Regions from separate parts of the Colwellia sp. F1 genome, predicted to be linked through region 1. Evidence: riboswitches for the same ligand, from Rfam matches in the RefSeq annotation. Region 1 holds a riboswitch; the other holds the start of a gene.

What was found. Region 1 has a riboswitch for lysine ahead of lysC (lysine-sensitive aspartokinase 3). Riboswitches for the same ligand answer to the same signal wherever they lie in the genome.
Region 2: it holds a riboswitch for lysine, as region 1 does, so the genes downstream of both, dapA (4-hydroxy-tetrahydrodipicolinate synthase) here and lysC (lysine-sensitive aspartokinase 3) in region 1, are expected to answer to the same signal.

Annotation. Positions count from the first base shown of each region.
Region 1 is NZ_JBWDLI010000009.1:170,153-175,631, forward strand. It holds gene recC (exodeoxyribonuclease V subunit gamma) at 1-792, opposite strand, end outside; gene lysC (lysine-sensitive aspartokinase 3) at 1,059-2,438, opposite strand; lysine riboswitch at 2,600-2,804, opposite strand; gene AC0UA9_RS10550 (ElyC/SanA/YdcF family protein) at 3,170-3,931, shown strand; gene icd (NADP-dependent isocitrate dehydrogenase) at 4,074-5,324, opposite strand.
Region 2 is NZ_JBWDLI010000002.1:214,709-220,187, reverse strand. It holds gene AC0UA9_RS02705 (sensor histidine kinase) at 1-810, opposite strand, end outside; gene AC0UA9_RS02700 (methyltransferase) at 884-1,921, opposite strand; lysine riboswitch at 2,162-2,402, shown strand; gene dapA (4-hydroxy-tetrahydrodipicolinate synthase) at 2,567-3,538, shown strand; gene AC0UA9_RS02690 (2,3,4,5-tetrahydropyridine-2,6-dicarboxylate N-succinyltransferase) at 3,535-4,284, shown strand; gene AC0UA9_RS02685 (PLP-dependent decarboxylase) at 4,401-5,479, shown strand, end outside.

The DNA of each region.
Region 1 (5,479 bases):
AATATCACCCCAATAGGAAAAACAGGGGTTAAGGTGATAAAAATCGACTTCTATATATTCACTTAATGCATTAATAAAAGTTAACCACATAGGCGCCATACTATTAATGCCAAAAAAACTTAAGCGTTTAGGTAATAACAATGGGTCAAGTTGCAGTTTACTGTCGATATTGGCTATAGCATTATTTAATAGCTCGACCGGGTTATAAGCTAGTTGCTTAATCAGCTGTTGCCATAGTTTTGCTTGCCACTTGCTGTCATGAGACAAAAGTTCAATTTCTAGTCCGTTTTGCCATGAATCTAACCAGTTTGGCCTAAAAATTAAATACTGCTCGTATAAGTCAGCCATTTGTTGAGCTAGTTGGTAACGTTTCAAGTTTTCTTGGCTCGAAAAGTTTTGCGCTTGAGTAGCATCAGTATTATCAACAGATGACTTATGCCAATAACTTGTTGCTGCGCTAAAGTCACTATCTTCAACAATTTTTTGCGTTGCTAATAGCGCATAAATGCGCCAAGTTAATACTTCTCTTGAATAAGGCGACTGTTCAGGCACATCTTCATCGCTAGCGAGTGTTCTAATTAACTTCCATAAGTATTGTGCAGGCAGCGCATAACGCATATTCATGCTAATGCCACGCTCTTTTGCAATACTGAGGTTTAACCAGTGCTGCATACCTGGATTTTGTACCACAATCACTTCTTGATTGAATACACCTAAAGGAGATAGTTGGGAGATTTTATTAAGCAGCAGTAACAAATTTTCCATTTTGTTAGCAGGATAAAGGTTAATCAATTGAGCACCTGTCGTGTAAAACTTGATAAAGCAAATTTAACCACAAGCTGGTATTGAACACCATGTATTTTAAAAGATAACTAGTGCTTTGGTTAAAGCAAAAGTAAGCATTTCACTGTGATAAGTATTCGGTGCTAACAGCAGGTTAGCACCTTTCTAGAATGTCGTTAATTTTATGGGGTAAATTTAACCGATTTAATGTTACTCCTTTAATAAGATCAATTAAATTATACCGCTGACGTCATCTAAAATAATAATAAGTCCAACTAAATAAATAATTCTCGATGAAGCTTTTCAACCACACTATTTGCATCTTTTTCATCCACTAAAAAGCATAAGTTATTGGCACTAGCACCATGGCAAATTAAACGAACATTCGTGTCGTTAATGGTTTGAAAAATTGTTTGCCCTATCCCTTTAGCACAAGTTAAACCATTACCTATAACAGCTACCAATGACAGACCATGCTCTACGGTTACTTCACAAAGTTGCTCGAGTTCTTGCACTACCGTTGAGGTAATCAAGGCTTGTGCAGAACTGCTAGGGTTGTCAAATGTTAGTGCAACGCTTATTTCACTGGTGGTTATTAAGTCAACACTGAGTTCATGTTTTGCTAAGATACCGAATACTTGAGCTAAAAAGCCACTGGCATGTAACATAGCTGGGCTTTTTACTGTTACCAATGTTTGCTCTCGTCTTAGTGCTATTGAGCGATAGGTTGGGTTAGAGGCAACCGATTTTTTTATTTTAGTGCCGCCTTTTTCTGGCTCCTTGCTTGAACCAACAAAAACAGGGATGTTGTGACGCATAGCTGGAATTAATGTTGCCGGATGTAGTATTTTAGCACCAAATGTTGCCATTTCTGCCGCTTCACCAAAACTAATCTCTTTAATCGCGCGCGCGTGCTCTGTAATACGTGGGTCCGTGGTAAAAATACCAACCACGTCAGTCCAAACAGACAAGTTACTGGCATTCAAGGCTTCTGCCAATAAAGCAGCACTAAAGTCAGATCCCCCACGTCCCAGTGTTGTGGTTTCGCCTAAACCATCTTGCCCTATAAAGCCTTGTGTTACCACTACTTGTTGCGCTAGCTTAGGCGCTAGAAGTTCATGACATGCAAAGTGCAGCTGTTCAGTATCGACAACCGCTTTACCGTATAAGCTATTGGTTTTCATTACTTGTTGTACATTAAAGTAAGCTGCATTCACTCCAACGGATTGCAATACTTTTGCAAAAATGCGAGAGCTAAATTGTTCACCAAAGGCAAGAATAGTATCGGCTTGTTTTACACTGTGCTGCTGTGATTGTTTCAACGCGTGACATGATAGCTCTGTTAGTAAACCGGCTATTTCACTGTTGAGTGCTTGCGCTACATCTTTGGCTAAATACTGAGTAATATTTAGCTGAATTGCTTTAATTTTTTCTATAATATCAGTTTGTTCATCAACAGAGATATTTTCTTGGCTTAAGCGCACTAAAAAATTGGTAACGCCTGCACTTGCGGAAACAACGATTAAGCGATTGCTGGTGTCATTTTTAATAATATGAGCACAGCGAAGCATTGCCTGATGGTCAGCAACACTGGTACCGCCAAATTTAGCGACGGTAAGTGCGGAGTTTGCATGAGATACATTTTGATTTAACATGGATAATCTTCCTAAACATGATCTTTACTATTAATGTAGCTAAAATAAGCGTGCATAAATTAATACCAAATAAGATCATTCACTAAATAAAACAGGAAGAGCATGACTGAAGAGTTTTATGGCTAACGCATTGATAATAATGACACAAACATGTTAACTTTTCAGCCAGAAGCTCTCCACCTAAGTCTTTCCAGACACTAAATTCAGGTGACAGTCCTAAGGATTCAGCCCTAGTGACCGAACATAAACAGCCACAGTGTTTATGCCCTCGGCGATAATCTCCTTCAATAATGCATATTGGAATGTGGTTCCTAACACCTGGGGGTGTAGCATTACTTATCTAGTTATCGCTCCTCTTCTGGTGTTGCTTAAATAGCTATAACCCTCATATTTTCGCAACGGCAATATTAAACCTTAAATACCGATAAAATGCAATAGACTTTTAGACGTCTATAACATCAATTTTAGATACCTGTTATTATATAGTTAAAGCATAAGCTTAATATTTCATTAACGAATGAGTGAAAGTTTAAAGCACCAAATTATTAAATAACGCTTTTCTCATCGTTAAACATACTAATTGATGAAATATAGAGTGATACTGTTGAATCAATTAAGCTTGTTCTGCACTCACGAATGAAACACTAAGGTGGGAAAGTTAGTGAAATTGGTATAGCTTTTGCTATAGTCTAAAATAAGCCTTGTTTCTACTTGATAATATATTGAACCTAATGGATTTATTCTTACTAAAAAAAATTATTTCAGCGGCTATTATGCCAATTAATCTCGTATTAATTTTATTGCTTTTAGCTATTTTTTACTTTAGAAATCGCCCTAAAAGAAGCTTTAAGTGTTTATTTTTTTCTGGCTTACTCTTGCTATTATCTGCAATGCCAATAGTTGCTGATCACTTCATGCTTGCGATTGAAAATAACTATGACGCCTTTACTCGCTCCACTACACCCGTTGATTACATTGTGGTGTTAGGTGGTTGGCACACCAATAATGATGCGCTACCGGTAACAAGCCAGCTTAATACCAACGCATTACAAAGGTTAGTTGAAGTGTTGAGAATTTATAACTTACATCCTGAAGCACGTATTATAACTTCAGGTCACCATTTGGAAGGTGAGATATCACATGCACAACAAATGAAACAGGCTTTAATACTGTTAGGCATACCGGGACAAAAAATCATTACCGAAAATTTCCCACAAGACACTGAGGAGGAGGCAGAATTAATAAGTCTGCGAGTACAAAACCGCCATGTTGTTTTAGTTACAAATGCCAGCCACATGTTACGCGCTATGAAATATTTTCAGGTGCATGGTGTTGAGCCAACACCTGCACCCACAGGTTTTTGGGTTAAAAATATCAACAGCCCTAAAGGTTGGCAATATTACGTGCCAAACAGCAAAAGCTTACGACAAACTACAGCTGCTTGGTATGAAAGTTTGGGATTATTTGTGCAATGGCTTAAGCGTTTAGTTTAATTTGTCTCAGTTTTGCTTACTCTGGCAGTTGTGTTTAGTTTGGATGAATTAAATTGAGTCAAAAAAAACAGAGTTTCACTCACCTGTGAATACTCTGTTTCTGGTACTTAATATCTAGCTAATGCCTAGAACCTATCCTTATTTACATATGTTCAATAATACAATCACCAAATTGTGAACAGGTTACTAAAGTTGCGTTATCCATTAGACGTTCAAAATCATAAGTTACTGTTTTAGCACCAATAGCTCCTGACATGCCTTTTAACAAGAGATCAGCTGCTTCTACCCAGCCCATATGACGCAACATCATTTCGGCCGATAATATTACCGAACCTGGATTCACTTTATTTTTACCTGCATATTTAGGCGCTGTGCCGTGTGTTGCTTCAAAAATAGCAACATCATCATTTAAGTTAGCCCCTGGCGCGATACCAATACCGCCAACTTGTGCAGCAAGCGCATCAGATAAATAATCACCATTTAGGTTAAGCGTGGCGATAACACTGTATTCTGCTGGGCGTAACAACACTTGTTGTAACATGGCATCAGCAATAACATCTTTAATGATGATTTCCTTACCGGTTTTAGGGTGTTTAATACGACACCAAGGACCACCGTCAATTAATTCAGCGCCAAATTCTTCACAGGCTAATTCATAGCCCCAATCTTTAAAAGCTCCTTCAGTAAACTTCATTATATTACCTTTGTGAACTAAGGTTACTGAATCTCTATTATGATCAATCGCATATTGAATGGCTTTGCGCACTAAACGTTGTGTGCCTTCTTTTGACACTGGCTTAATACCAATCCCACAGTTTTCCGTGAAACGAATTTTAGTGACGCCCATTTCTTCTGTTAAAAATGAAATAACTTTTTTGGCACCTTCACTATCCGCTTGATATTCAATGCCCGCGTAAATATCTTCAGTATTTTCACGAAAAATAACCATGTCAACTTCCGAAGGTTTTTTAACAGGGCTTGGCACCCCAGTAAACCACTGTACTGGGCGCTGACACACATATAAATCTAAAACCTGACGTAAAGCAACATTGAGTGAGCGCATTCCTCCCCCTACTGGAGTCGTTAATGGCCCTTTAATGCCCACCTTATATTCTTTAAACATTGCTAAAGTTTCATCAGGCAACCAGGTTTCTGAATCGTACACTTGTGTCGCTTTCTCACCTGCGTACACTTCCATCCAAGAGATTTTTTTCTTGCCGCCGTAAGCTTTTTTCACTGCAGCATCAACAACTTTAATCATAGGAGGGGTTACATCAATACCAATACCATCACCTTCAATAAATGGCACAATAGGGTTATTAGGTACAACTAATTTACCATTAGATACAGTAATTTTGTCACCTGAAGTGGGGATTGAGATTTTACTTGTCATAAGGCGCTCTCCTAATTGGAAGAATGAAGTTTGAAAATACCTGAAAAATTATCGAGTTAATTTTACTAAAGCCATATTGTCTAAAACTATCTTAGGCTAAAAACTACAGTAAACTAAACAGGATTATAATCAAGGCATAATCAATTTTCCTCGAT
Region 2 (5,479 bases), on a different contig from region 1:
ATCGGTTCTTGCTTGTACTTTTTCAGCTAGTAGGTTGTTTTGCAATAGTGTTTGCTGGTAAGTTTCATCCTTCTTCATCATCTGCTTGGCGATTCTATTCAATAGAATGTTAATATTTTGAGCTAATACATCCAATTCAGTCAATGGCAGTTGTTCAATTCTATCGTGGTAGTTTTTGCTTTGTGATATTTCTTGTACCGACTCAACAATGTTTGTAATGTTTTGATTAATCTTACTTTTAATTGCATAGGCTAAAAATAAGAAAACACTTATCCCAGACAAAAATAACAAAACAGCCGTCATGTATAATTGCCTACTAAAGTCGTTAATATGTTGCTTGCTCGTTTGTATATATAAATAACCGACTGTATTTTCATCCTTTTTTATTTCTACCACCAACTCTATATTGTTTTTTTGGTGTTTAAGGCTTGATAGTTCTTCTAGCTGGGAAATTTTATCGGGAATGGCAGGGTAATACATACTTTTATTAAACCCAGTGAAGTAAGTAATGTCATCAGCGTTTTTTTGATAAATATGAATATGGTTAATATAGTCCGGAGTAATTAACGCTTTGAGTTTGGCATTCGCTTTTATTATAGCATCTTCTTGGGGCGCTACTAAGTAGCGGGTGCTTGCTGTAGCGAGAAAATTAGCCCACCGCAGTGTTTTTTCTTCTAAAGCGAGTTCATCTTTCGTTTCTACTATGTAAATAAGGCTTGTTAACACCATCATTAACACAAAAGCAGCAACGCCAATGATGCGGGTAAATAAAAATTGATGAATGGAAGTTAATTTATTTTTAGTTTTCATTTAGTCACAATTGCTGAAAAAATTATATTTATCAAGTTTAATTCAAGTTTAATTATTTTTTGGAGCAATTAATTTAGTAACGATAAATAGTAAAACCGTGCTGACTCGTCACGCGTTTGGTTGCACCAATATGCGTTTGCATTATAGGTAAGTATTGCAAAAAGCTATTAGCAACGATGGTGATATTCCCACGGGGGGCCATATGCGCTTTTATGCCTTTTAAAAATAACTCGCTTGCCAGGTAACTTGTTTTTGTTCCTTGATGAAAGGGGGGGTTGGCCACAACATGTTGGTATGTGTCAGTCACATTAGATAAACTATTTGACGCAAAAACATCACCAGATAAACCATTAAGTGCTAATGTTTTGTTTGCTGACGTTATTGCTAATGCATTTACATCAAGTAAAGATAATTGTGTGTCGGGAAATTTTTTGCCAACAAACGCGCTGATAACACCCGCACCACAGCCAAAATCTAACGTTTTTCCTTGCATAGTCTTAGGTAAGTTTTCTAATAACAAGGCCGTACCCACATCAAGTTTCTTTTGACTAAAAACACCGGGTAAAGCGGCTATTGTTAGCGCTATATTGTCAATGTTAATTTGGTATTCTTTAAACCAATCATTAAGAACAAAAGGTTTATTCAAGCTTGCACTGTTGACTATGCCCGCAAAAACTAAGCAATGGCGAGCGGCATCAATTTTCTGACAAGCCAGTAAAAAGTGCTGTGTTAGTTTAGGGCTAGATTGCACGCCTCCTTTTTTCTCGCCCACTAAAACCACTTTAGCATCAGGAAGTAAATAAGGCGCTATCATTGCTAAAGTATACGCAAGCTCATCTTTACTTTTAGGAAAGTTAATGATGATTAAGTCATGTTTTAGCTCGGTTTGATATTCACTATTAAAACTGACTGCTACACGCGTTTCGTAGTTATTATTAAGCGCAAGGTAGTCAATATAATTAGTGTTATGGCAAGTGACTTTAGCCTTGGGGTTACGGAGCAAGTAGTCTTCAATAAAACCATCAGCCGTTAAGTTAATAAACAGTGGTGTGCTCGCTGAAAGTAATTCACTATTTCGTAATAGTACTTGGCTAATGTTTGAAGTTGACATAAGAAAAAAAGCAGTAATAAAAAGATAAGAGGTGGTATTCTACTGTATACACAAGTGAATACAACAATTAGCGTACTTGAACGTTGACATAAAAGTGTGATCAATGGTTTAATACCACTGTCCCTAATTTCGACCTTGTGAATAATATAATTCATAAGATCTTCCTCGTATATTATTAGCATTTTACTGCAACTATCAGAGAATGATGAAACAAGCATAAGGCTAGTTATGTTGAGGAAAGGGGCCAGAAGAGGAGCGCTAACCAGGTAGTTATTATTGCAATAGGGATATTGCACAGAGATCAAACTCTGATAATAGTAATGAGGGGGATTAACGCCGAGGTAACTATTGATTTGGTTAGATAGTTATCGGTTGTTTACTTTTGTTTTAGGAACAAAGGTTTAGGGTTGAATCCCGACAATTGTCACTGATATTGACTTACCTAAGGTGAGTTATAATTGAGTGGAGAGCTTCTGGCCTTTGCAAATAAAGTCAGTAATTTCCATAAGTAATGTCTAAGTGATACCTTATAAGTAATACTTAATCAATGCGCAGTTGCTCGACCCATTGTAAATGCCCTTAAGTTCTCCGAACTATTTCTCATAGTACATTTGTACTCTGAAGTAATTAATGAGTTCGAGAATAATGAATACAAAAACGCCTCCCCCCCCGACAACTTTTAGTAGAAGCCATAATATTGGTACCTGCCTTTTATGGACAGCGTTAATCACGCCATTTCTTGAAAATAACGAAATAGACTTTGCTAGTTTAAAACAAATAGCGATAGCACAGGCACAAGCAGGTAATGGTATTTTATTGCTGGGAAGTACGGGAGAGGGCCTTGCACTAACCCGTGCAGAACAATTAAGCATTGTTGAGTTTGTTTGTCATTTACAGCTTAATACACCATTAATGGTGGCAGTTGGTGGTTATAATTTACCAGATCAAATTAACTGGATTGAGCGCTGTAATACATTAGCCATTGATAGTTTTCTTCTAGCGACTCCTCTTTATGCAAAGCCAGGGGAAATTGGTCAAACCCAATGGTTTGAAGCATTGCTTGATGCCGCTAAGTTACCTTGTATGTTGTATAATGTGCCTTCTCGTAGTGGTGTTGGTATTCCTGTTAACACTGTGGAAAACCTACAAAATCATCCTAATTTTTGGGCAATGAAAGAAGCAAGCGGGGAGTTAAGCACCTTTTTAAGCTACCGTAAATCTTGTCCAAACATAGCAATATATAGCGGTGAAGATGCCATGCTGCCGTATTTAGTACCTGCCGGCGCTAAAGGGCTGGTGTCTGTGTGCAGTAATGCGTGGCCTCAAGCCACGCAAACCTACGTGACAATGTGTTTTGCACAAGAAACAAAAACGATGTTTCCGCTGTGGAATGATGCAGTAGATGCCCTTTTTTGTGTGGCTAACCCTATCCCCCTTAAAGTGCTAATGGCGCACCAGAAAAACATTCAAACGCCTACATTACGCGCGCCCCTGACCCACCAAGAGTTAACCAACAATCTAACACTGTTGGCTTTTGATGAAAAAATTAATCATTGGTTAGCACAAGTTAATCAAACGTCTTTTAAAAAAAATATTGAAAATAGGAATAGTGCATGAACTGGCAAGAGGTAATAGCGCAGCTAGAAGCTGGCACACTACGTGCTGCAAATCAAGATGCTGAGGGTAACTGGCATGCCAATGTTACAGTAAAGCAAGGAATTTTAGCGGCCTTTAAGGCAGGAGTGAATGTTGGTTTCTCAGGACCTTACCAAGGGTTTGTTGATAAAGCCAACTTGGCTGCTCGACAATTTACCCCGGAAGATGAAATACGCTTAGTACCGGGAGGCTCTTCAGTACGAGCAGGGGCTTATGTCGCTAAAGGGGTTATTATTATGCCCCCTGCTTATATTAATATAGGTGCATATGTTGATAGTGGTACCATGGTTGATAGCCACGCATTAATAGGTTCGTGTGCGCAAGTTGGCCGTAATGTACATGTGTCTGCGGCAGTACAAATTGGCGGTGTATTAGAGCCAATAGGGGCTAGTCCTGTAATTATTGAAGATAATGCATTTTTAAGTGCTGGCGTCGTGGTAGTTGAAGGGATTGTCGTGAAAAAAGGCGCGGTATTGGCACCAGGTGTGTCATTGTCTAAGTCAGTGCCAGTCTATGATTGTATCAATGAAGTGATGCGTGAAAAAGGGGCTGAAATACCAGAGAATGCGGTTGTTGTGCCAGGTACTCGTCCTGTTAAAGGGCAGTGGGCACAGGCACAAGGCTTAAGCATGGCATGTGCGCTTATTGTGAAGTATCGAGATGAAAAAAGTGATGCTGCCCTAGAATTAGAGTCTATTCTTCGTTAATTAACCTAGGCTAGGCCTTGCGAGGAGGAATATTAAGCTGTGCTGGTTAACCTCAGTCAGCATGGTTTAATGTGACTTTACCAACTAATACCTTAACTAAATAAAACTGAAATAATATGGCGAATAAACCCACTTGGTTCGACCCCGATATCGAAAATATTTTGTTGGCACACCAGTCACCCGAAGAGGAGCAGGGCTACTTTGTTTATCAACTTGATGCGTTAAAAAAACACCTTGATGAACTGCAGCAGCAAGACGTTGTTAAGCTATGGTTTGCCGTAAAAGCTAACCCTTTATCAAGCGTTATTCAAACATTAGACAGTGCAGGCTTTGATTTTGATGTTGCAAGCACCGGTGAGTTGTCACAAGTGTTAGCACAAGGTGTTAATCCCAGTCGTATACTTAATACTGGGCCAGCTAAATCAAAAAAACAGCTAGCAGCATTTGTTAAACAAGGAGTTAACACCTTTGTCGTTGAAAGCCTCAACCAATTAAATTGGCTTAATGAGGTTGTGGCAGAGCAAAAAGTAACCAATGCAAGATTTACCACACCAAAAGTATTGCTGCGTGTGCAATTACAATGGCCTGACGGCGAAAAAAACCCATTAGGCGGCAATAGTTTAACGCCCTTTGGTTTGTCGGTACAGGCGTGGGAAACTATACAGGTGAGTGATTTTCCAGCATTAAATATTTGTGGTTTACATATTTTTCAGTGGGGGAATATGCTCAGCAATGAAAAAATGTATTCGCTGTGGCAACAAATGGTTTTGCCGTTAAGGCAACTTGCAAGCAATATTGGTATGGCATTAAAAATTCTTGATTTGGGCGGTGGCTTGGGTATTGATTACCTAGGTGAAGGTAAAGCCTTAGCATGGCAACAAGTTATTGCCGATTTAGCCAATATTAAAGCGCAAGCCGGAGTTGAAGCATTGTGGCTAGAGCTGGGCCGTTTTGCTGTCGCTGAATGCGGATATTATGTTGTGCCTGTCATTGATAGAAAAATTAATTATGCGCAAGAGCAGTTAGTACTGGCAGCGGGTATTAATCATCTGATTCGCCCTGCAATAACCGAGCAACCTTTTCCTGTGGCGCTACTGCGTCAATCGAATGAGCCTAGCCAACACTTTGATTTACACGGACCTTTATGTACAAGCCTAGATAAACTAGGGCATTTACCTTTACCTAAAGATGTTAG